Regions from separate parts of the Staphylococcus sp. acrmy genome, predicted to be linked through region 2. Evidence: predicted binding sites of a transcription regulator. Region 2 holds the regulator's gene; each other region holds the start of a gene.
The links. The regulator LexA, encoded in region 2, represses DNA repair genes until DNA is damaged. The targets are predictions, from matches to a motif close to CGAACATATGTTCG.
Positions count from the first base shown of each region.

Region 1 (2,283 bases), on a different contig from region 2:
TGATGGAGATATTATTATGTATCGTCAAAATAATGACCTTCATTTTAGTAGAATTATAGGGAAGCCTGGCGAGTCGATTGAAGTAAGAGACGGCAAATTATATAGAGACGATAGACAAGTTGATAAAAATTATGCTAAAAATAGAGATATTAATAATTTTGCATTACGTGATATAGACGAGGCTGACGGAGATATTATTCCGCCAAATTCATATTTTGTGTTAAATGATAATGGTAATAAAAAAAGCGATTCTCGTACATATGGACTAATTGACGAAAAAGACGTCGTAGGAGATGTGAGTTTAAAATATTATCCATTTAAGGAATTTACCTATCAGTTTAATAAGTAGATGAGGTGTTAAGTTTGAAGAAAGAAATAATCGAATGGATTGTCGCTATAGCAGTAGGTTTATTACTTGTATGGGTAATGATAAACTTTGTCGCTAAATCATATACAATTAAAGGCGATTCAATGGACCCGACTTTAAAAGATGGCCAACATGTGATGGTTAATATTTTAGGTTATAAAGTTGGCGATGTTAAAAAGGGCAATGTCATTGTCTTCCATGCAAATAAAAGTGATGATTATGTAAAACGTGTGATTGGCGTACCTGGAGACAATGTAACATATAAAGACGATAAACTTTATATTAACGGCAAGAAAATTAAAGAACCATACTTAGACTATAATGAGAAACGTAAACAAGGTGAATATATCACTGGTTCATTTGAAACTAAAGATTTGCCAAATGCTAATCCAAACTCAAATGTTATTCCTAAAGGTAAATATTTAGTGCTTGGAGATAATCGTGAAGTGAGTAAAGATAGTCGTGCATTTGGTTTGATTGATAAGAATCAAATAGTAGGTAAAGTTTCATTTAGATTCTGGCCATTAAGTGATTTTAAATTTAATTTCAACCCAGATAATGATAAATAGAATAATCTAGTCATGTGGTTTTAAAGTAATTGTAAATAGTGGGGATTGGATATAGAAATTCAAGTTTGAATTCTATTCCAATCCCTTTTTATAACTTTATCAAATTATAAGGATAAAGCTTTTTAAGAACATATGTTCTATGGTAAAATAGTCTCAAAGGAGTGTGGGGAAACAATGGAATTAAATACATATCTTGGCAGAGCAGGGACAGGCAAATCCTACTACATGATTGAAAATATTAAACAACAAATGAAAGTGGATCCTTTAGGAGATCCAATCATTTTAATTGCACCTACACAAAGTACGTTTCAATTAGAGCAATCATTTGTAAATGACAAAGAGTTAAATGGTAGCTTGAGAACGGAAGTACTCCACTTCGAACGTTTAAGTCATAGAATTTTTCAGGAAATTGGGGGATTGACTGAAGAACGATTGACGCAAGCAGCTACAGAGATGATGATATACAATCTTGTTCAACAACATAAGTCTGAATTAAAACTGTACAAATCCCAAGTGAATTATTATGGATTTAGTGAGAAGTTAACCGAGCAGATACAAGATTTTAAAAAATATTCAGTAACACCAGACCATTTACAGACATTTTTACAAGAGAATGAAATTCAAACAAGAACGCGTCATAAGTTAGAAGACATCTCTCTTATCTATCATTACTTTGAAGAACGTATCAACGATAAATTTATTACTGCGGAAGATAGTTTAAATCATTTTATTGAAATCATGCATCAATCAGAGTGGATTAAACGTGCTGAAATTTACATAGATGGTTTCCATAACTTTTCGACTCTAGAATATCAAATCATTAAAGCACTTGTTCAAAATGCTAAACAAGTTACCGTACTTTTAACAACAGATGGTAATGAAGATCCATTTAGCCTATTTAGAAAGCCTTCAGAAGTGCTTACGCATTTACAAGAAATAGCTAATGACTTAGGTATCACTTTAAACCGTCAATACTTTAGAGAACAACATCGTTTTAACAATAAAGACCTACTCCAATTAGAACAACAATTCGATGCGTTACAAGTAACACCTAAAGCACATAAAGGTAATATCAAGATTCTAGAATCTTCAAATATGCGAGAAGAAGTAAATGAAATAGCACGACAAATTATTAAAGACACACGGGATGACCATTACAGATATCAGGACATTGCAATTTTGTATCGTGACGAAACATACGCATATCTATTTGATTCCGTGTTACCGCAATATAATATCCCATTTAATATTGATACTAAAAAATCCATGACACATCATCCAATTATGGAGATGGTGCGTTCACTTTTAGAGGTTATCCAAACAAATTGGAATATTAGTCCAATGATG
Region 1 covers NZ_JALCVE010000002.1:343,353-345,635, reverse strand. Annotated here, with positions in the region: gene lepB (signal peptidase I) at 1-349, shown strand, start outside; gene lepB (signal peptidase I) at 364-936, shown strand; gene addB (helicase-exonuclease AddAB subunit AddB) at 1,111-2,283, shown strand, end outside.
Region 1: addB (helicase-exonuclease AddAB subunit AddB) is a predicted target of LexA. The motif match lies at 1,062-1,075, and genes of this name have one in related genera.

Region 2 (2,283 bases):
AATTACTTCGAAATCAAAAGTTAAGTATAATACACCAAGAGATGTAGTTGAAAAACGACTAGGTAAACCAATCGAAGAAATGACCAAAGGCAGATATCGAATAGAAATTGACAACGATGAATATGATGTCTTCCATGATTCGCATGTCTATTCCACAGTTTTTTACGACGAGCACAATAATGATGGTGTTACCGCTTTACTTCAAGTTAGTGATGCTATGGAGAATAGATTACAACAACAATATGGGGCACCTTTCTCTAAATTAAAAGAGAGTTACGAACATCAAAACTTTGATTTAGTAAATTCAGAAAGAAAACAGCATGGGTTGAATACTCTAAATTACTCTAAGTCAATCTCAAATACTGCTAGAAAACATAGTGAGGATATGGCCGAAAATAATTATTTTGATCATACAAATCTAGACGGGGATTCACCTTTCGATAGATTAAAAAAAGATAATATTAATTTTAATTCTGCAGGCGAGAACCTGGCATATGGCCAGCAAAGTAGTATTTTTGCGCATGAAGGTTTGATGAATTCATTAGGACATCGGAAAAATATTCTAAACACAAGTTTTAGTACTTTAGGTGTTGGAGTAGACTTTAATGACAAGCGCCAACCATACTGGACGGAAAATTATACAGGTTAATAGTTTCAAAGTGAACTATTTGGGGTATCTTTTAGTTGATAAGGAAGTTGATATTATGACAACTAAAGATAAAAATAAAAAAGATATTCTAGATAAAGTAAAAGAAATTTTGAATAAAAAAGAATCTGATAAACAAAAGAGCTAGGAAAGCATTTAAATGTTTTCCTAGCTCTTTACTATTTATATTAAATATATAAGAGAGATTTTAACGAAAGATAACAAATATAGCCTATAATTCTCTATAAAGACCTATTACTTTACCAATAACAGTAACGTTATCCAAGTATATAGGACTCATAGTAGCATTTTCAGGTTGTAATCTGTAACGATTTTTTTCTTTGAAAAATCGTTTTACTGTAGCTTCATCCTCGTCAGTCATGGCTACAATAATATCTCCATTTTCAGCAATCGTTTGACTTCTCACAATTACTTTATCTCCATCTAAAATACCAGCTTCAATCATACTTTCGCCAACAACATTTAGAATAAAAATATCACTATTATGTGTAGATGTTAAGTGTTCTGGTAATGGGAAATATTCTTCAATGTTCTCAACTGCAGTAATAGGAATACCGGCTGTAACTTTACCAATTACAGGGACATATATAGTTTCTTCCATATTTACTGCATCATTAGATTGTTCGCTTACAATCTCAATGGCTCTCGGTTTTGTAGGATCTCTCTTAATATAACCTTTTTCTTCAAGTCTAGATAAATGACCGTGTACTGTTGAACTAGAGGCTAATCCAACCGCTTCTCCAATTTCACGAACACTTGGTGGATAACCTTTCGTTTGCACGACATGTTTTATATAATCATATATTTCACTTTGTCTTTTAGTTAATTCTCTCATATATAGGCACTCCCTAGTTTTATTTAATCATATTATAGCATTTATTTTATTGTTGAACAAACATTTGTTCGTTTTTGTGTTGACTAAGAACAGATGTTCTGATAAGGTATTAATACAAACGAACGTTCTAGGAGTGGAAATAAATGTTAAACAAATATACTAGTAAATTCATCACAAATATAGTCGTATTAGCAGTGTCATGCATTGTTTTTCTAGTTTTTTTCTTGAATTTATATCATAACTCTCAAACGGAACAAACGTACGAAATTACCGATCATACTATTTCTAAAAAGGCCATCATTAATGATAATAGTAAGAACGTAAAAGAGAAAAATACAGAACTAAATGACTATAAAGTGTTCGCTTTAGTAGAATAAATATAATATATAGAGATTAGGAATATTTTGCTTTTATATCTAAAGCTTTTGTCCTAATCTCTTTTTTGTTATATTCTATGAAGTAATAAAAATGGTTTAATAAGTACGTTTTATTTACTTATAGAAAGAGTGGTTGTATTGACTAAAGAGAACTTAAATATAGATAGAATTAATGAATTAGCTAGAAAGAAAAAAGAAAAGGGCTTAACTGAAGCTGAAGCTAAAGAACAATCAAAGTTACGTAAACAATATCTAGAAGCATTCAGAAAAGGGTTTAAGAAACAAATTGAAAGTACAAAAGTAATTGATCCGGAAGGTAACGATGTTACTCCAGAAAAGTTAAAGAGAATACAGGAACAAAATAGAAACCAAAAAAATTAGAATTCATTTTGTTATAGAAGACT
Region 2 covers NZ_JALCVE010000012.1:1,947-4,229, forward strand. Annotated here, with positions in the region: gene FH144_RS10740 (CAP domain-containing protein) at 1-649, shown strand, start outside; gene lexA (transcriptional repressor LexA) at 879-1,502, opposite strand; gene sosA (DNA damage-induced cell division inhibitor SosA) at 1,646-1,879, shown strand; gene FH144_RS10755 (DUF896 domain-containing protein) at 2,018-2,260, shown strand.

Region 3 (2,283 bases), on a different contig from region 2:
GCTAATGATAAGTGACCTGTCACTTTCATATCTAATAGCGATGCTGTTTTACCGTTCTTAGCAACGTTTCTGAAATATTGATCATATTTTTTAACATTCTTATTAGAATCAGTATCTTTTAATTTAATACCGTTAAATGTAACACTTTCAGCTTTAACCGCATTTTTAAAGTTTTTGTCTAATACAAATGATACGTCTTGACCTGCATAACCTTTGTAATTGTAATATGCAGATGTTGTGTGAGTTGCAGCGTGTGCCGTAGCTGGTTGTTCTAATACACCTGTTGTTCCAATGCCGAATAATGTGCCCAACGCTAAAGTTGTGGTTACCACCGCTTTTGTTGATTTTCTCAAAATATTCGCCTTCTTTCTCTTTAACTATAAATATAATACTCTATTCCTTATACTTATACAATTTTTATTATCCGGAAAATTAACACTAAATTAATTTCAATTGTATCACATACTAAATTACGCGAAATTAAATTTCACAAATCGTTAAATAATATTTATATACAACTATGGTATACTATTCGTAGGAGTAACATCCCCATTAACTCCTTCACAAAAAGTTATATTATGTAATGACAATGGGCCATAAGTTTACTTCCCCTTTGTTAGACTTATGGCCCTATCTATTTTCTCATTCAAACTACTATATTATTTTCTTGCTTTATTCAACGTATTAATAAATGCCGTTGGTTTAACTTCATTGGCATAATCTTTCTGTAACTGTAATCTCGTTTTATATGTTGTTTTCTTCTTAGCCATTTTTTGTAGCATCAATGTTAAGTTTGAGTACTCATTTTCCAAAGCAATATTCTCAGGCGCCGTAAATAGTCTATTGTGGGCCACTTCATGATACGCAAAGATGACCATATTGTAATCGAAGTCACGATTTAGCTGACGATTAAACATTAATTTCATATTTCCCGGGACATTACCGTTGCAGTGTTCTTGTCATACTAGGATGCCTTTACCTACTTTGTCCATGCGATAAAGTGCGATAAATGGCATCGTAAGTGAATTAAAGAGTACTTCAAATTGTTAAAGGAGCTTTTCTATAGAAGGTAAATGATTATTAGGATCCTTACATTACGTAATTGAAGAAAGTATAGCTCAGCTCAGTTGAAGTCAAAGAACCAAAAATAATAAATATTATTTTGCCTTTTACATATAGGAGAAAATAAACTATAATAACTTTATACGAACGTATGTTCTCTATAAGGTTGAGGTGTATACAATGATAATTAATCCAGGTGCTCCGGACGAGTATAAATATGAAACCGATTATAGAAAAATACCAAGAGAATATTTAAATCCTAATATTCCAGAAGGTCGAAGAAATGTTAAATGGAGTCCGTTCGCTACCATACCTGAACAATTTGAAATTTTGAATAAAATTATTCAAAGTCAAAATGAAATAAAAAAACCTTCATTATCTGAAGATGCTTTAAGCCATTTAGATTATATTGTTCAACAAAAGCTTCAAACGGATGAACTCTGTTCTTTAGATTATTGGGAAGATGGTCACATTCAAAATTATACTGGCAATATTTTAAAGTTTGATCAATTAAGTAATTCCTTTACCTTTTGCGATGACAATGATCAAACATATCAATTATTAAAAGAGAACATTTGTAATATTACGTAGCATAAAAAGCATTAAATGTAGTACCTTCTAAATAATTATTACATCGCGATAACGATACATATAAAAATATCCCCTATAGTTTTACTCGTCAAAGTATTAACTATAAGGGATATATCAGACTAACTTTGTAAATGTGTTTCTCTATTGTTCAATTATTTACTAGTTGTGAAGCCTTCATAGCTTATATCTACTTCTACAACGTGATTGTCATTCATTACAAATGAAGTAGCTAGGCCGTCTTTAACAGGTTTATACACATAAATACCGCTTCCTTTAGCGTCACGGCTACCTTTAACTTTTTTCAAATCTTTGCCGTAAGCTTTTTTAAGTTGGTTGTATGTTAAATCACCTTTTACGATAAACTGTACTTTATGCGCTTTCTTACCATCTTTAGTTAGACCAGTAAATTTTTGGTTGTGTTTTTCTTTAACTTTTTCACTTTTTGTTGGTGCAAGTTTAACTCCACTAAATGTCACATTGTCATGTTTCACAGCTTTGATAAAGTTTTTATCTGTTAAGAATTTTGCGTCTTTATCAACGTAGCCATTGTAAGAATAGTGATATCCTTTTGTTTGTGTTGCAGCGTGCGCTGTATCTTGGAAAGGTAATACAGCTGTACTAGCTCCTAAA
Region 3 covers NZ_JALCVE010000001.1:179,691-181,973, forward strand. Annotated here, with positions in the region: gene isaB (immunodominant staphylococcal antigen IsaB family protein) at 1-353, opposite strand, end outside; gene FH144_RS00875 (hypothetical protein) at 660-926, opposite strand; gene FH144_RS00880 (YolD-like family protein) at 1,243-1,653, shown strand; gene isaB (immunodominant staphylococcal antigen IsaB family protein) at 1,806-2,283, opposite strand, start outside.
Region 3: FH144_RS00880 (YolD-like family protein) is a predicted target of LexA. The motif match lies at 1,207-1,220, and genes of this name have one in related genera.